4 regions of the Brevibacillus sp. HB1.1 genome follow, and region 1 is predicted to be linked to each of the others. Evidence: riboswitches for the same ligand, from Rfam matches in the RefSeq annotation. Region 1 holds a riboswitch; each other region holds the start of a gene.
What was found. A riboswitch is a leader RNA that binds a small molecule or an ion and turns the genes downstream of it on or off. The one in region 1 is predicted to bind S-adenosylmethionine.
Positions count from the first base shown of each region.

Region 2: another riboswitch for S-adenosylmethionine. It lies ahead of HPY27_RS13910 (BMP family lipoprotein); the one in region 1 lies ahead of HPY27_RS24480 (sugar ABC transporter substrate-binding protein).
Region 3: another riboswitch for S-adenosylmethionine. It lies ahead of HPY27_RS18055 (2,3-diketo-5-methylthiopentyl-1-phosphate enolase); the one in region 1 lies ahead of HPY27_RS24480 (sugar ABC transporter substrate-binding protein).
Region 4: another riboswitch for S-adenosylmethionine. It lies ahead of HPY27_RS21555 (pyridoxal phosphate-dependent aminotransferase); the one in region 1 lies ahead of HPY27_RS24480 (sugar ABC transporter substrate-binding protein).

Region 1 is NZ_JABMIV010000011.1:203,015-207,548, reverse strand. It holds gene HPY27_RS24490 (ABC transporter permease) at 1-494, opposite strand, end outside; gene HPY27_RS24485 (sugar ABC transporter ATP-binding protein) at 496-1,986, opposite strand; gene HPY27_RS24480 (sugar ABC transporter substrate-binding protein) at 2,080-3,099, opposite strand; SAM riboswitch class I at 3,196-3,315, opposite strand; gene HPY27_RS24475 (ATP-binding protein) at 3,518-4,534, shown strand, end outside.
Region 2 is NZ_JABMIV010000004.1:294,167-298,700, forward strand. It holds gene HPY27_RS13900 (ABC transporter permease) at 1-204, opposite strand, end outside; gene HPY27_RS13905 (ABC transporter ATP-binding protein) at 179-1,708, opposite strand; gene HPY27_RS13910 (BMP family lipoprotein) at 1,847-2,875, opposite strand; SAM riboswitch class I at 3,078-3,200, opposite strand; gene HPY27_RS13915 (methyl-accepting chemotaxis protein) at 3,337-4,534, opposite strand, start outside.
Region 3 is NZ_JABMIV010000006.1:315,563-320,096, reverse strand. It holds gene HPY27_RS18070 (1,2-dihydroxy-3-keto-5-methylthiopentene dioxygenase) at 1-168, opposite strand, end outside; gene HPY27_RS18065 (methylthioribulose 1-phosphate dehydratase) at 182-838, opposite strand; gene HPY27_RS18060 (2-hydroxy-3-keto-5-methylthiopentenyl-1-phosphate phosphatase) at 842-1,510, opposite strand; gene HPY27_RS18055 (2,3-diketo-5-methylthiopentyl-1-phosphate enolase) at 1,507-2,721, opposite strand; SAM riboswitch class I at 2,808-2,984, opposite strand; gene HPY27_RS18050 (sigma factor) at 3,115-3,366, shown strand; gene HPY27_RS30620 (anti sigma factor C-terminal domain-containing protein) at 3,318-3,422, shown strand; SAM riboswitch class I at 3,564-3,709, shown strand; gene mtnK (S-methyl-5-thioribose kinase) at 3,845-4,534, shown strand, end outside.
Region 4 is NZ_JABMIV010000009.1:69,812-74,345, forward strand. It holds gene HPY27_RS21545 (aminotransferase-like domain-containing protein) at 1-29, opposite strand, end outside; gene HPY27_RS21550 (hypothetical protein) at 225-695, opposite strand; gene HPY27_RS21555 (pyridoxal phosphate-dependent aminotransferase) at 847-2,028, opposite strand; SAM riboswitch class I at 2,112-2,226, opposite strand; gene HPY27_RS21560 (MFS transporter) at 2,287-3,534, opposite strand; gene moaC (cyclic pyranopterin monophosphate synthase MoaC) at 3,538-4,020, opposite strand; gene HPY27_RS21570 (methylated-DNA--[protein]-cysteine S-methyltransferase) at 4,193-4,534, shown strand, end outside.

The DNA of each region.
Region 1 (4,534 bases):
CATTCCTGGAATTTTCCCGGAGCCTGTGAGCCGTCCTGCATCGGCATGTTTGCGTAGATCGAGTAGCCTTGGGAATACGTCATATGAATACCGTTGACGATGTAGAGCATCGCCAGCGTAGCCAGCAAATCAGGAATGCGGATTTTCACGACCAGGAAGGCGTTGACCAGCCCGACGAGCAGGCTGAGTACAATCGGAACCACCAGTGTCGTAAAGACTCCTTGTTCGTACCAAACCATCATCGAAGCAGAAACGACTGTGGTCAATGAAACTGTCGATCCTACAGACAAGTCAAAGCCTCCGACAATCAGCGAGAACGTAACGCCAATCGCGACAAATGTCACAATCGAGATGGAGCGAAGAATGTCCGTCAAGTTGTCGTACGTGAAGAAATACGGGTTGGTCAAACTGAATAACAACATGACAATGACAATGACGGCAACCGTTCCGTATTTATAAACAAAATCAAATAAGCTAAACTTTTTATCTGCCACGTTATTCACCTCCGCTTGCGTAGTACATAATCAGCTCTTGTGTTGCTTCCTCGCGACTCAATTCCTTCACGATTTTGCCCTCGAACATGACGAGAATCCGGTCTGCGATCCCGATGACTTCCTGAAACTCACAGGAGAAATACAGAACGCCCTTTTTCTGCTCGGCGAGATTTCCGATCAGACGGTAAATATCGCTTTTCGCGCCGATATCCACCCCTTTTGTCGGCTCGTCAAACATAAAGAGGTGAGCGTTTGTATCCAGCCATTTGCCGATAGCGACTTTTTGCTGGTTTCCGCCGCTGAGAAAACCGACCAGCTGCTTGATATCGGCTGTTTTTACACCAAGGCGCTGCACCAGCTCTCTTGCGTTAGCCGCTTCCGTCCCTCTTTTGATAAAACCGAGCCAGGACTTCTTTTTCAACGAGGCGACAGACAGGTTGTTCTGTACCGACTCCTCTACGAAAATTCCTTCTTTTCGCCTTTCCTCCGGGACGAGTACGATCCCTGCATCGACGGCGTCTTTTGGCGAGCGCAGTTGGATACGTGTTCCATGCAATCGAATGGCACCGGCCTTTGCCTCATCCGCACCGAAGAGCAATCGGGCGAGCTCAGTCTTCCCTGCCCCAACCAGACCGACGACACCAACGATCTCTCCCTCGTGAACTCGCAGGTCGACTCCGCGTACTTTGCCACCAGCCACACCTGCCGCCTCAAAAATCGTTTCGCCAATCGGCACTTCCATCTTCGGGAACTCCTCGTCAAAGCTTTTGCCCAGCATGTTCGCGATCACTTCGTCCATATTGGTCTTCGCCGTGTCTGTGGTCACGACATGTTGTCCATCGCGCATGATGGTGATCCGATCACAGATTTCAAAGATTTCCGGCAACCTGTGGGAGATATAAATGATCCCGACTCCAGCATTTTTCAACTGCGCAATGATTTGAAACAGCCGTTCGCTCTCCTTCGTGCTCAATGGCGCTGTCGGTTCATCGAAAATGACGTACTTCGCCTTTTGAACGGTAGCCCGTGCAATCAAAATCAATTGCTTTTCCGACAGCGTACATTCTTCGACGAGCATCCTCACCGGAATAGAGAAGCCGAAGTTTTTTAAAATCTGCTCCGATTCGTTGTACAAGCTCTGCCAGTTGATTAGTCCCTTGGTTCTCGCCTGGACGAGCTGGCCCGCCAATATGTTTTCAGCAACACTCAAATACGGGATCAAGGCGGTGTCCACTTCCTGATATACACATTGAATGCCCTGTGCTTTGGCGTCCTGCGGAGATTGAATCGACACCGCCTGTCCATCGATGGTGATCGTACCTCCATCTGCCTGATACGCTCCCGTGAGAATTTTCATCAGGGTACTCTTTCCCGCACCATTAGCACCGAGAAGTGCATGAACCTCTCCAGCGCGCACCTCAAAATCGACGGATCGCAGGGCAGGAACCCCAGAAAACTGCTTCGCCATCCCTTTCATCTGCAATGTGGACATTTTTCACACCTCCTGTTTACCTGCGTGTTCCAACCTCTATAAGGAAAAATCCCGTTGACGGATACAGATCAACGGGAAAAGTCAATTTGGTTCTTACTTGCCCCAATCTTGTACGTATTGGGACAGGTCGCCCATCGTTACTTTCTTATCCTTCGGCAGGTCTTCCTGTTTCACCAGCACTGGATTCAGCTTCACGTTGTCTGGCACTTGCTCGCCTTTGATTTTTTGGAACACGGTTTGGGCATGGATGCGCCCGATATTGGATGGGTCTACCGCTGCCGTCGCTGTCCACGGAGAGTTTTCCGCCTGGATCATTTGCAGATCCTCATCGCTCAAATCGATGGAGTATACTTTGATTTCCGTACGGCCTGCTTGCTGGATGGCACGTGTCGCCCCTTTGGCAAATTCATCCCATGCCGCCCATACTGCTGTGATGTCGCCTTTATTGGGATACTTTTTCAAGATCGCTTCCATCTGCGTTTGTGTATCGAGTGCCGTATTATTGGTAGCAGAACCGAATGCAGCAATCTCTTTGATGTCCGGGTATTTCTTCTGGAAAGCTTCATACGTCACTTGGCGTTTTTCCATAGGCGCAAAGCCAGCTACCCAAATTTTTACGATGCTGCCTTTGCCATTTGTATCTGCAGCCAGCTTCTCCAGGCTCAGCTCTGCCAACTTGTTGTCATCCTGCGCCACAACTGGCACACCCGGAATGTTGATGTCTGTATCAAACAGGACAACCGGAATTTTTTTATCCACGGCCTTTTGCGTACCCTGCTGCAACGCTTCTGCCGTACCATGGTCGATCAGAATGCCATCAAACTTTTGGTTCACAGCCGCATCGAGGTTGGACGCCATTTTTGCCAGATCGGTATCCGCGTTGAATACGGTCAACTCACCGCCGTTTTTCTCCACCTCTGTCTTCACGCCATTGATGTATTGTGCGGAGAACGTTCCTACGTTTTGACGCATGATTAATGCGATTCTCTTCGCGTTCTCCCCACCTGACTGGTTCGTGCTACCGGTTCCGGTGCTTGTTCCTCCGCCGCATGCCGTAACGAGAACGGACGCAGCCACAATAAGTGAAGTCAGTAATCCCAGTTTCTTTTTCATCGCAAATGTTCCCCCTTTTTCTCTTTGAAAACAAATGATAAAAGCAAAAAATCCTCTTTCACAGAGAAAGAGGACAAAAATCGACAAGATTCTCGCCTCTTATCTGTCAGGTATTCTACCTGTTGGAGTTAGCACCTTGGCTCGAAAGAACACAATCTCTCGTGCTAGGTTGCCGGGCTTCATAGGGCCATTCCCTCAGCCATCTCTTGATAAGAGTAGTTTCTATTTTCGGAACGTTTGTATAAGTATATACAGAATATAATCTGGCAATTACCTATCTGTCAACTAGGTTTACCGAAAGAATTTTCTTGATAAATATTCCATTTTGTTCTGTAACAACGAGAGGGATTTTGTTGTGTCTTGTCGAATTATCGTAGATTGATACAAGCCTAGCAAATATTTGCGATGGGGATGCTACATGAGTCTATTAAAAGAAGTTATTCTTCAATGGTTTTTCGCCATTATCCCGTTTGTGTTTTTCAACATCTATTACCGTGACAAAATGAGGAACTACAGCCGTTCCTTTATTGTCTTCACCAGCTCAGCCTGCATGTTTCTCGCGATGACCTTCGCCCCGAGCGTCACCAATGGCATGTTCTTTGATATCCGACATGTCATCATTCTTTTCGGACTGGTTTATGGCGGAATCGAGATTGCCTTGCTCCTTCTGATTGAAGCCTTGGTTTATCGGTACTACCTAGGTGGAGAAGGAACATGGGTTGCGCTGCTGATCCTTACAGTCAATTTTGTCTTGTCACTCTTTTTGTATCGACACTACAAATCCAGTTATCGGAAAACACTGTATCTTTTTATGACGAGTGCGATTTTTTCTACGGTTGCTTTAGGGACTACTTATTACTTTTTTCCCACGTATGTAACTCAACACCTCGTTTACTACACCATAGTGATTCCTATTCAGAACTTTTTCGGCCTCTGGTTGTTAATGTCGCTTTTCAGCAAATGTGTTTCGGATAAGGAGCTGTTTATTCGCCACGCGCAAAACGAAAAAATCCAGACGATGAGCCATGTTGCTGCATCGCTCGCACACGAGGTTCGCAATCCGCTGACAGCTGTCAAAGGCTTTTTGAAATTAATACAGGAATCCCCGGAAAATTTGGTGAAAATCGATCAATACATTCGCATCAGTCTCGACGAGATCCAACGGACAGAAGCCATTTTGACCGAATACCTTGCGATTTCCAAGCCGCTCAAGGAACGACATGAGATCATTAATATTAGCGAGCATCTGCATGCCATCCGCGAAGTGATGCTCCCTTTTGCCAATATGCACAACGTAGAGCTTACGCTGCAAGACTTTGAGAGACCTGTGACGATCAAGGCCAATCCAGACGAGTTCAAGCAAGTGTTGGTGAATTTCATCAAAAATGCCATCGAGGCGTGCTCGGATATTTCGGAAGGAAAAGTCTCCCTGGAC
Region 2 (4,534 bases), on a different contig from region 1:
GGCAATCAGCATGATAGGCGTGGCTCTCGCTAATGTAGACGTAAAGAAATAAAAACTACCAAAGGCCCCTTTCCACATTTCCTGGTAGGTGCCCAAGATCGATTCGCCAACTGCAGCAATGACCAGCGCCCCGGTCAACAAACCGATGACGACAGCCAAGAACGGCTGAACCAATGACTTAGATAGCTCTTTGATTGCTGCCATGAATGCTTCCCCCCGCCATGATCACGCTGATTTTTTCTTCGGTTGCCTCCAGGCGTGAAAGCTCTCCAGCGATTCGCCCTTTATACATGACCAAAACCCTGTCAGACAAGGCGAGAATTTCGGACAACTCGGAGGAGACGAGCAAGATCCCGTCTCCCTGATTGCGCTTTTCAATCAGCGCCTGATGGATGTACTCCATGGCACCGATATCCACCCCTCGCGTAGGCTCAGCCGCAATCAAAAACGGGGTTTCATGTCCCAGCTCCCTTGCTACGATCAGCTTTTGCAAATTTCCACCTGACAGATTCCCTGCCAGCTCCTGCAATTGTCGAGAGCCAGTTTTGATGGCAAACTGCTCAACCCAGCCTTTTACGACTTGGCGGAATTTCTCCCGCAAAACGACGCCTCGGCGGTTGTAAGCAGGCTTTCGCTGATAGCCCATCAACGCATTTTCCTCGACACTTGAGAGTTTGGCCGTTCCCCACAGGTAACGATCCTCCGGAATATGAGCCAAACCGGCATCCCGAATGGTGACTACTGATTTATTCGTCACATCTTTGCCGCCTAACCGCACCGTACCCTCCTGTGCCGCACGCAAACCACTGATCGCTTGCAGCAGCTCGGATTGACCATTCCCGGAAACACCTGCAATTCCTACGATTTCGCCGTGATGCACGGTAAAGCTGACTTGATCGAGCAATGTCTGCTTTTCTCGAACCGTGAGATTCTCCACCTGCAACAAGGGGCCTTTATCCAGAGGAACTCGCTCAGCTAGCTCCTGTAATTCACGTCCAACCATCAATCTTGCCAAATCATCCGCATTTGTCTCATTCCGCAAAACCGTTCCCGTCACTTTGCCTCCGCGCAGTACCGTAATACGATCGGCTACCTCCATGACTTCCTGCAACTTATGTGTAATCAAAATGACGCTCTTGCCACTCTCTGCCAGGTTTCGAATCGTTTGCAGCAGGTCGCGTACCTCCAGCGGAGTAAGTACAGCGGTAGGCTCGTCCAGCACGATAATATCCGCTCCTTGATACAGGACCTTAAGAATTTCGACCCGTTGCTGTTCCCCAATCGAGCAATTCGCTACCTTGGTCTGCGGATGAATCGGAATGCGATACTGCTCACTAAGCGCACGCACCTTGTCCTCCGCGTCATTTCTTTTGAAAAAACCCGCTTGTTTCGGCTCGTAGCCGATCACGATATTTTCAGTCACACTAAATTCTCCGAAGAGCATAAAGTGCTGGTGAACCATCCCGATTCCATTTCGAATCGCGTCCTCTGGTCCGCGAAAAACAACTGGCTTTCCGTTTAACACGATCTCTCCCGACGTCGGCTGCTCCATCCCGTACAGCATCCGCATCAGTGTCGTTTTGCCCGCTCCATTTTCCCCGACAATCGCGTGGACTTCTCCTGCTGCCAGTGAGAACGACACCTTGTCGTTGGCGGTAAAATCTCCGTACTTCTTGGTCATGGCCCTCATTTCCAAGCGATCGGTCATTCCCACTCCCTCATTTCTGTACGTCCTTTTATGAAAATGGAAGACCGACTACACAGCCGTAGTCGGTCACATCCATCACTGTGCACAAGCTTTAAATAATTGTTCAAAAAGTTAGCTTTTCAGCACCGAACTACCTTATTAGAACTTGTCTGGTACTTGGCGGGTGCCTGCTACTATCTCATCACTGATCGCTTTCACTTTATCCACGACTTCTTGTCCAATAAAAGCGTTCAGAGGCGTTTTGCTTTCGTGCGTGACATAGGTTACGCCAACACCTTTTTCTTTCAAGCCGTACGCAACAACACCTGGTTTGAACGTTCCTTCTACAAAGTTCTTCACGGTTTCATAAGCTGCCGCGTCGGTCCCTTTCAATTGGGACAGAACGATATGCTCTGGATCGATCGTCGTACGGTCAACGTCCTGACCTGCTGTGAAGAAGCCTTTTTCCTTCGCCGCTTCGAAAACGCCGAGGTCGCCTACAGCTGCTGCACCGTTAATGAAGTCAGCGCCTTTGGAAGCTTGGAGCAAAGCCAATTCCTTCGCTTTTGCCGGGTCAGTGAAGCTTCCTACATAGTTGACCATCAGTTCTGCCTTTGGATTCGTCGCTTTCAAGCCCTCTTCGAAGCCGACTGTCCATTTTTTCAACTGTGGAATATCGAGAGCGACAACCATACCTACTTTGTTCGTTTTCGTTGCCAGACCTGCTGCTGCTCCCACCAGGTAAGCCGCTTCCTGCTCGCGGAAGGTAACACTGCGAACGTTTGGCAAATCCACTACGGTATCAATAATCGCAAAATTACGGTCAGGATTTTCGGTTGCTACTTTTTTCAATGCATCCTCTGATGTAAAGGAAGAAGTGATGATCAAATCATAATTTTCTGCAACAGCCACGCGCAGATTCTCTTCAATCGCTCCATGGTCCGTAGATTCAATCGTTTTCACTTCTGCGCCCAGCTCTTGTGCGGCTTTCTTTGCACCCTCATCCATTTGTTGAAAGAACGGGTTCACACCAATTTTCTCGGGCAAAATCAAGGCAATTCGCTTTTTGTCCGCGCCCTCTTGTCCTGCTGCTTGTCCTCCTGGCTGATCTGCCGGTACGCTTGTGCCAGTCGAGCACCCTGTTGCCAATACTGCGAATGTCGTTAAAGCCAGCAATAACTTCTTCATGATGTATCTCTCCCTATCCGAACTTTACGTTTTTCTTTATCCTATTAGGTAATGTACGGCTTTTTACCCATTTTTTCAATACTATTTACGAATATTCTCTTATAAAATTAATTTATCGTTCGTTTATTTACCCCTCCCCTTTTACAAATACAACAAAAAAAACTCTTCCCGGAGGAAGAGTTTGCGTACGTAGCCGTTCTCTTCCTCATCTGTCAAAACCATGGTACAGGTTTTGCAGGAATTGGCACCTTTCTGTTCATGCATAGACATGATCAGTGGTTGCCGGGCATCATCGGGCCAGTCCCTCCGCCGCTCTTGATAAGGTAGCTGAATATATTTAGTTACAATGGAATTCATTCTAGCAGAACGGTTCGAAAATGCAATTCTTTTTTCTCAATTCCAAACACTTCTAAAAGTGAATAAAAGTTTAAAAAGTCGTCTTTTCAGCATCGAGAAACAACCTATTTCACGTGAAAGGTTTGCTGGAGACGATGAGACAACGTATTCAGCTCGCCCAGCTCTTCCGTAATCTCACGTACTTTTTGATGCTGGTTTTCTGCTGTCGCAAACAGCTCTTCTAAGTTGGCTACCGATTCCTCGGTTACGGCTGTAATGGTCGACATCTCGATGGCAACTTCTCCGGAACGCACTTTTACCCGGTCCATGCTGGAGCTTACTTGATCAGCTGCTTGCAGGAAGGCCATCATCCCGGCACGCACTGCTTCGATGGAGGCCACTGTTTTCACGGCCAGTTCTTGGCCTTTTGCAACAGACGTTTCCCCATTGCTCATATGCTGCACCGCATTCTCACTTTCCTGGTGGAGTGATTTCAGAATGTCGGTAATTTCCTGCGTAGCTGTCGCGCTTTGTTCTGCCAGCTTGCGTACCTCGTCCGCTACAACAGCAAATCCCCGTCCATGTTCGCCTGCACGCGCCGATTCAATCGCCGCATTCAGCGCCAAGAGATTCGTTTGTGTCGCGATCTGATTAATAGCGCCAACAATTTCCTCTACACGGTTCGCCTGCCGATTGAGCTGGTGAATCGTGGAGGCTGCTACATTGACTGCCTGCACGATTTGCTCCATCTGCGAGGACAGCTCGTTCATCATCTGAACGCTTTCTATCAGACGACGGTTGTTTTGTTGCGATTCCGTTTTCATTGCGTTGGTCTGTGTTGTGACTGCCTCGATTTCCTGGTCGATGGATTGAACCTCTTCTTCGATTTTCACCGTAGAATTCGCCTGCGATTCCATACCTGTAGCGACTTCCTTAAAGGCCACCATCATTTCATCTGTATTGCGCTTCGTACCTTCCGCATGCTCATGCACATGATCGCTTGTACGATCCAGCTGTTCCGTCATTTGCTGGATGTTCAAAAGCATTTCTCCCAGACGGCGCTCCTTCTCTTCCGCTTCCTGCCTTGCGTCATCAGCTTTTCGCAAGGAGGCTTGTCCGGCGAGACATAGATACGTGACGGCTCCCATCATCATGAGAATCGTGACAATACGCATAAGCAAATTGAGCTCCGAAAAATCACCTTCGAAAATCTCGTAGGTTCCCGTATAAAATCCAACAATCGTAACGATGATTTGGGCAATTCCCGCTGTAACTACCAGCTTCCAGTCCAAATAGGCTGCCAAAAAGCCCATGACGATAAAG
Region 3 (4,534 bases), on a different contig from region 1:
AATCTCTTGTTTTTCCTCGTCTGTCGGGCTGTAGTTATCACGGTGCTTTGGATCAAGGCGATCCACGCCCCATTTTTCGTAAATGATCTCTTGGGTGTCCAGGAAGGAGACAACTTCCTCGGGTGCTGAGATGTACTCATTGTTGTCGTGAAAACGAATTTGTGCCATCGTTTATTCCTCCTTAATTGGTGGTTGTAGTGGACACGACTGCTTGGCGTAATTGCAGCCAGCGGGCGTGATACTCGAATAGGAATTCAAAAGCTTCCAGGTGGCGCTTGGCCTCGAAGTCATTGCCGCCCCACGTGTAGATACCGTGGTTACGGATGAGTACACCGGGAACTTCTGGTGTGATCACTTTTTCAATTTCGTTAGCCAAGGTCGGAATATCGGCAAAGTTCTCAACAATCGGAACAGTAATACGCGCGTTTTCTTCCCAGATTCCGAGTCCTTTGATCAGCTCTTGTCCTTGAATGGAGAAAGCGCGTTGTCCAAAGTACAGCTCGGAAATGAGATTATTCCATACGGTATGGACGTGGAAGCAAGCCCCAGCCTTCGGGAACGTTTTGTAGACGACGGCGTGGATGAGCGTTTCCGCGGATGGCTTGAGAGCAGTTTCATCCACCGGACGCGAGTCTTGATCTACGACCAGATAATCTTCGGGAGACAGCTTGGTTTTGTCTTTGCCGCTTGCCGTTACGGCAAATTGCAAGGGATCGTTTTGTATTTTAATAGAGAGATTGCCGCTGGTGCCGGGAAACCAGTCCCGGCGGGCAAATGTCAGCTTGGCGTCATCCAGACGGCGAAAGGCATCCAGACGTTGTTCGAGTGTTGCAGTCATGAATTAGACGACCTCCTGTTGGACTTGCTGTAAAATGCGAATCACATCGTGGAATGTGGCGAACTTGCTATGCGACAATTGCAGCTCTTCCGCCTTGTCAGCGAGGAAGTGACGGGCAATCACATAGTCAGCGATTTTGGCTCCAGCCAAATCAGTGATGGAGTCGCCAATGACGATGCGGAAATGGGTTGCTGGATCGTAGCGGCGGATGATGGTCGTCTTGCACATGCCGCAGCCGTTCGTGCAATGCTCATCGCAAGCGTTGGGCCACGTAATGGTGATGCGCTCTCCGCTGAAATCACTGCCATTGCAGTAGATCGGTACATCGGTAAGATCGAAGGGTGCCAGGATAGGCTCCAGGAAAAAGTCGATGCCGCCACTCGTGATCAACAGCTCAATGCCTTCTTCGCGGCAATAGCTCACGAATTCAGCAAATCCCGGGCGAATCGTCGCTTCTTGGACAATGAAATCGATAATGTCCTGGCGCAAGGAGGAGGGCAAGAGTTGAAACAGCTTGCCTACCCCTTCTTGAACGCTTATTTTTTGCGAAAGGATTTGCTCCGTCAAGGCTTCCCACTCAGGGGGAGCAAACTTGCGGACAATCGCTACAATGTTGTCTTTTTCGGTAATCGTTCCGTCGAAATCGCAGAACAGGACGAGCTTCTTGCTCATCGTGCACCACCCCACTTTTCCAAGGCGATCGCCAGTTCTTGCGATTCTGCGGCAGCCTCTTCCAGTGTTCGGCCTGCGGTGACAGCCTCAATCGCGGCGACGAATGCTTTCGCTCCTGCGGTTGCTCCACCGGGATGACCGTGGATTCCACCACCTGCATTGACAATTTGATCCAGACCGAAGTCTTGATAAAGCTGTGGAACCAGCCCAGGATGAATGCCGGCAGATGGAACCGGGAAGGAACGGCGTACACGATTCAGTGGGTCGGTCAAATGCTTGGCGAGCTGTAACGCTTCTGTCTTGTCCAAGGCGACGTTGCCATATGGAGATGGGAAGAGTACCAAATCTGCACCAGCTACGCGCATCAACGTTCCGAGCAGAAGCGGGGTGGCGATACCGTAGTCAGGTGATGGATAGTAAGCGCCTGCCAATGCTGGATGCGCCATGATCGGTACGTGTACATCGGGATCGGCTGCCAAACGGTGCAGGGCATCGAATCCAAAGGCCAGCACATTGAACAAGAGGCAGTCAGCACCTGCATCTACCGCACGTTTCGCTTTTTCGTTCAGCTCATGCACTGGTCCAGTCAGGTTGGCTGCATAAAGGACGGGCTTGCCTGTTTCGGCTTCTGTCTCCTGGGCGATTTGCTTGAACGCTTTGATCCGTTCGATAAAAGGAGCGCGGTCATCTGCAAAGAAGATTTCGTCATCTTTCACGAGATCGACTCCGCCCAAGGCTTGTGCCCGGAATTGCGTCTTCAGGTCATCGAAAGGAAGGCCCAGGCACGATTTGAAAATGCTCATCAAGAGCGGACGGTTATGTGCCCCTAAACGTTCGCGCAGACCATCAATGCCGAACTTCGGTCCAGGAAAAGCCTGAAGGAATGAGTCAGGGAAAACGATGTCGACGAGCTTAATTTTGCCATCCATCGACAGTTTGCCGAATATTCCGGTCAACAAGGATGGAATGTCTGCTGTAAAATTGCGGGTCGGATAGCTGACGGTAATCAAACCGCGTGTTTCTCCGTTTTCCAGTGTCGCAAGCGGTGTTGCACTCACGGCTTCACCAAGATACGGCGCTAGCTCAGCTTGCTTGGCAAGCGGCAGATCCGTCCAGGAACCGACTGTCATGCCGACAGCAATGGCTTGCGCTTTCTTGTTCAAGTCTTTTGCTTGTGTGAGATAGGTGACGAGGATACGTTGTTCACTCATGGTACGTCTCATCCTCCTTGAATGATTAAAAAAAGCCTCCCCATTGAGCGGGGAGGCGGTTGTCGACTATGAAAGCGTCTCGTCTCCTCTCATCTCTCGGGTCAGTAGCCGAAACAAGCCAAAGAGGCTCTATCTCGACTCTTATCCGTTGGAATTAGCACCGTTTCGCTATCCAAGGTACGCATCATCCGCGTACGATTCATGGTATAGCGCCGGTTGCCGGGCATCATAGGGCCAGTCCCTCAGCCAGCTCGCGATAAGAGTTATTCGTTTCCCCCATGATATGACGTTCATTGTCAGGAGTCAATCCTTGTTTTTGCAGAGAATGTGCAGCAGGTTAGAAGAAAAATGAGACGAAGGTGAAACTATTTGGCACTTCCTTCGTGGTAAGGGATGAAGGGGTGTGAACGGCTTGGGAAAGTAGGTCTGGAGGATGTGTACCGGCTGCATGTAAACGATATGTACCGCTATCTTTTCCGGCTGACACGAGATGAGAGGCTGGCAGAGGATCTGACACAGGAAACCTTTTGTCGCGCCTACTCTTCCTTGGACGACTACCGTGGGGAAAAAGTACGGTCTTGGCTGTTCAAAACGGAGTGCGAATCTACGGAGCCGTCCTCACCGGACCTACCAAAGAACTGCTGAAGCTCAAGGCCGAAAAGTCAATAACAGCAGCGTTTCTAGGCAAGATAGACTGGTGAAATTGGGAGCGACCTGCGGCATCGGGAACACAATACAGCTACTGATAGCAAGGTGCGAATTTTTGCACAAAAGGGTGTTGACATCGTGGAAGCGTTGGTTGTATGATTCAAACTAAATCAAAAACCGAATACGATTTGGATACCTTATCCAGAGAAGGTGGAGGGACTGGCCCGATGATACCCGGCAACCGACATGACGCCATTCAGACGCAAGGAAGCGACTGATTGACAGGCGACATGCACGGTGCTAATTCCTGCAGAAACAAAAGTAGTCTGGAAGATAAGGGGGACATCAACACGGTTCTTACACGTGACGACAGCGACCTCTTTTCTTCGGGAAAAGAGGTCTTTTTATTGCTCCAGGTACTCAAACAAAACAAGTAGAGATAGAGGGAAAATACGTAGAGGGGAGTTTTGGAATCATGGCATATCGCGCATTGACTGAACAGGAAGCAGTGGAGTACGTAAAAGGAATACCGGGTCTTTTTAGCGAAGGAGCAGAGCTGACCAGCCATGAAATCGGGGATGGCAATCTCAATCTGGTTTTTGACATTCAGGAGCTGGCAACCGGTAAGAGCGTCATTGTCAAACAAGCACTGCCTTTTGCCCGCGTCGTGGGAGAATCTTGGCCACTTACGATTGATCGGGCTCGTATCGAGAGCGAGGCACTCCGCATTCAGCACAAATACGTTCCAGACTTGGTGCCGCAGGTGTATCATTTCGATGGGGAACTTGCGTTGACTGTCATGGAAAACGTCGGGGACCACATCATCATGCGCAAAGGTCTGATCGAAGGAAAGCGGTACCCACTATTCGCGAAGCAAATTGGTCGTTTTCTCGCGCAAACCTTGTTCTTCACCTCCGATCTGGGCGCGCATCCGTACGATAAAAAAGCGCTAGTCGGAACATTCATAAATCCAGAATTATGCAAAATCACGGAAGATCTCGTCTTTACCGATCCGTATGAAAATGCGCCTACCAACGACTTCAACCCGTTGATTCGCCGGGAAGTCGAGGCGATCTGGAACAACAGGCCGCTGAAGCTGGAAATCGCCAAGCTGAAATACGATTTCCTTACGCGATCGGAAGCGCTGCTGCATGGTGACCTGCAT
Region 4 (4,534 bases), on a different contig from region 1:
TCGACAGATTTTGAAAATGAGTACTCCATGTTCCGTTCCCCCTTGATTTTGCTTATCCTTGTTTTATCACTGTCCACAGCGTAAGTCCAATCCTTGGTAGCTATGAGTGGATAGGTTTTGACTATGTCGAGCGGTTGTTCAATCGTTAGTCTTGACACACTGCATGCAAAAAACCCCTCTTCGTCTCAAACGAAAAGGGGTTCATATGTATGGGCTATATCTTCTTAGGCGATGCGAAACACACGCGGTTTCTCTGTGTGTGGGAGGAAAGAGAGGTCTACGTGCGTGGACGCTTCTTCCATGCCAATATCGTTTGCCAACAGCAATGCCTCTTCCTGGAAGGTCGGCGTACAGCTGCCTTCATTCAGTTCACAGAGACGTTTCAATCGCTTCAGTCTCTCTGCGGATTTCTCCACTCTCATGCCTTCATTCGTCAGCTCACAAACGTTGACGTGACGAGCATCAGCGATCATGCTGATATCATTCACATGGACAATCAGTCTTTTGCCTTCTTCCGTAACAAAACCGATCGAGCAAAAATGCGCACCTGACATTTCCAAACGAGTGAGAACAGCATTGGCGTAAACTTCTCCCGTCCGCAGGCGAATTTGGCCTGCTTCAATGGCTCCGCCGATTTTCCGCTCGTTGGCGATCACCGTATACATATCCGTGTAACCGTTAATCTGATAGCGCATGGTACCCTCCCGCTCTCGATGAGACTAATTATCATTAACAATGCCATCGTATAATGAAAATCATTATCTGTCAATAATGAGAATGATTTTTATTCTAGAATAAAAAAGCCACACTCCATTTGTATGGTAGTGTGACCCAATTACCTCGCCTTTATTTTGTTTTCGTAAATAACCCCAACCGCTCAATTCGCTGAACCGCTTCTGCGAGACGCTCTTCATTTGATAACAAAGCCGCTCGCACATAACCCTCACCTGTCGGACCAAAGCCATTTCCTGGCGCTACGACGACATGCGCTTTTTCCAAAAGCAGGTCAGAGAACTCCACGGATGTGAAGCCGCTTGGAACAGGAAGCCAAGCAAAAAACGACCCTTGAGATGGTGGCGCCTGCCAGCCAATCCGATGCAGATTGGAGTACAAAGCATTGCGGCGGCTTTCGTAGACAGCAACGAGATCGCGAACGCACTGCTGTGACTCTGTCATCGCCTTCGCTGCCGCCATCTGTACCGCTCCGAACAGACTGACGAAGTAATGGTCCTGAATGAGATTAATCAGACGAACCAGCTCGCGATTTCCTACCATAGCACCAACACGCCAGCCTGCCATGTTATACGTTTTAGACAAGGTATAAAATTCTACACCCACTTCTTTTGCACCCGGAACCTGCATGAAGCTGACCGGCTTTTTCCCGTCATAGCTGATCGCCCCGTAGGCGAAGTCGTGGCAGACGACGATTTCATGTTTTCGGGCAAAACGAATGGTCTCCTCATAAAACTCCAGGGGTGCGTTGACTGCTGTCGGATTGTTCGGATAGTTGAGAAACATCAGTTTCGCTCGATCCAAATCAGTTTGGGAGAGCTGGCTGTAGTCAGGCAAGAAGTCATTTTCCGCCTTCAACGGCATCATGACCATCCGTCCGTCTACGACAGCAACACCCGACCAATAATCCGGATAGCCTGGGTCTGGAACCAGTGCAACATCGCCTGCATTCATAAGGACTTGGCAAATCTCTACGAGTCCGGTTTTGCTGCCGAACAATATCGCGACTTCTTCCTCCGAATCGAGGTCCACATCAAATTCTTGCTTATACCAATGAGCCACTGCCTGCTTCAGTTCCACGCGTCCCTGAAAAGGCGGATATTTGTGATGGAGTGGTTGTGCCGCTTGCGCCTGTAATTCTTCAATAATGTGTGGCGGTGTCGGCAAATCAGGATTGCCCTGCCCTAGGTTTATGACGTCATGGCCTTGCGCAATGACCTTGTTTACTTTTGCCACCAGGGTCGCAAAAAACTGGGTAGGGAGTCGATCAATCATGTCGGAGGGTTGAATGCGCATCTTTCTTCCATTCCTTTCTTGGGCCCAATACAGTAAAACCCCCTTTTTCCATACAGAAAAAGGGGGAGATCAGCTTGGTCACGTCCTTATCTGTCAGGAAAAAATCCTGCTGGAATTGGCACAGCATCTGTCCATCGCATAGAACAGATCCGCTGCCGGGCTTCATAGGGCCAGTCCCTCCACCTCTCTGAATAAGTCAAACACACGGAATATACTGTTTTTTCGTCTATATCATACTACTTGAGCACGTAAACCGTGTCAAGATGCTTGATTCTGTAAGGGTACCTGATGCCTTCTTTTTTGAAAAGATGTGTGGAAGGCAAAGAATGCGACAGACAACAGACACAAGCCCGCCATCACGAACAATAGTCCCTGCGCATGAATCGATTGGAAAATGAAGGCGCCAAGAAGTGGTCCGAGCATCCTCCCAGCAGATCCAGTCCCTGCAATCAGACCTTGAATGAAGCCTTCTCGTCCCTCTGGCGTAAACTGTGCCGCTACTGCCGGCACCGCTGGCCATACGAGCATTTCTCCCAGCGTCATGATGAACATGCCTGCAACAAAGCCTGCATAAACCGTTGATTGAGACAAAATCAACATCGACATGGCAAAAATATAAGCGCCCAAGAGCATTTGTGCTTTTAGCGTACGGGCAAAGCGTCGTATGACCCACGCAATCAATGGCTGACCAAACAGGATCAAACCGCCGTTCAGCGTCCACAACAGACTGTATTGACGGAGTGAAATGCCCAGGGATTGCATGTAGGTCGACAGCACCGTTGTCCATTGTACATAGACAATCCAGCTAATGAGCAACCCTCCGCATAAGAGTAGCAATGCTCCCCATACGACCTTGGTCTCTTGCTGTGGTTCTCGTAGAAGTTCTCCCTCTGCTTGTTCGGGAGCAGTCGTCTGCAATTGACGTTTTTGCTCTGCCAGTTTTAACTGACGCGGCAAAATGAGCATAAACATCGTCAGCACAATTACTTGTGTGATCGCATTTCCGAAAAACGTCCAAGCAAACGAAACGCTTGCCAAGAAGCCGCCTAAAGCAGAGCCGGCAGCTACACCCACATTGAGGGCGACGTAAATCAGATTGATTCCTTTACGGCCTCCCTCCGGCCATAAAACCACTGCCAGCGCATTCATAACGGGAGAAAGGGATCCATAAAACAGACCATTCAATAATAACAGTAGGACATATACGGTAAAATCTTGTGTAACACCTAAACAGACCGAAATGATCATTCCACCGATGGAGCCTACAACAATGGTGCGCATTTTACCCCAGCGGTCAAACATCATCCCGCCGACAATACTCCCGATCAGGAATGCGCCTTGATTTAAAAGCAACAAGAAGCCGGCTACAGTCAGCGGCTTTCCGAGATGGTTGTGAATATAGATCGTGACCAGCGGCCAAATACACGCCATTCCGGTAGAAAAAATGACGGCAGCAATCGCCAATAAACGAATGCTGCTCGGATAGGATTCCCACTTTTGCCTCATGGCTTACTTCTCACCCCGATGGAAATCGCCGCTTTTTCCGCCTGTTTTGGATTGCAGACTGGTCGGACCGATTATCATTTCTTTATCCATGGCTTTGCACATGTCATACACCGTCAAAGCCGTTACACTGACAGCGGTCAACGCCTCCATCTCGACGCCTGTTTTCCCTGTCGTCTTCACGGTTCCTGTAATCGCAAGCGTCGTTTCATCTACAAAAGCAAATTGTATGTCGATGCCAGTCAATGGCAGCGGATGACACATCGGGATGATTTCCCACGTCTTTTTGGCAGCCATGACACCTGCTACCTGCGCAACTGCGAGTACATCGCCCTTTTCGATTCGACCTTCACGGATTCGGGCGAGTGTTTCGGGTTTCATGCTGATTTGGCTCTCGGCTACAGCCACCCGTTTTGTGACGTCCTTCTCAGACACGTCCACCATCCGCGCTCGATTTTGTTCATTAAAATGTGTTAATTGATCAGTCATACGAGTATCTTTCCTCCTCTATCTTCTCCTACCTTACTCCCGCCGCTGGATAAAAGCAATGGGAATGTAGAGGACATCGTTTCGTTATCTTGCTCATCCACTCCCAAAAACGTACGAAGAACAGGTGCTGGAGGTATACTGTGCGTACACAGCTCAAAGGAGGCGTATGGAAATGGAAACGATGAAGGATCAGACGGTACGTTGGTCAATGCTTGTGCATGGTGATTGGACTATTTATTTGGCTGCAACGGCTGCCGGACTTTGTTATGTCGGCTCAGTCAACCAGCCTTTTGCTGAATTGGAAGCGTGGGTTGAAAAGCATCGCCCACAAAGTGCACTGGTGCAAGACGATCCATGGCTAAAGCCTTTTGCAACAGAACTGATGGAATATATGCAAGGAACGCGCGAGCATTTTTCCATGAATTGCGACCTCTCTGGAACGCCTTTTCAGCTCGCTGTCTGGGAAGCACTCCGTCAAATCCCATACGGTCAAACGGCATCGTACACCGACATT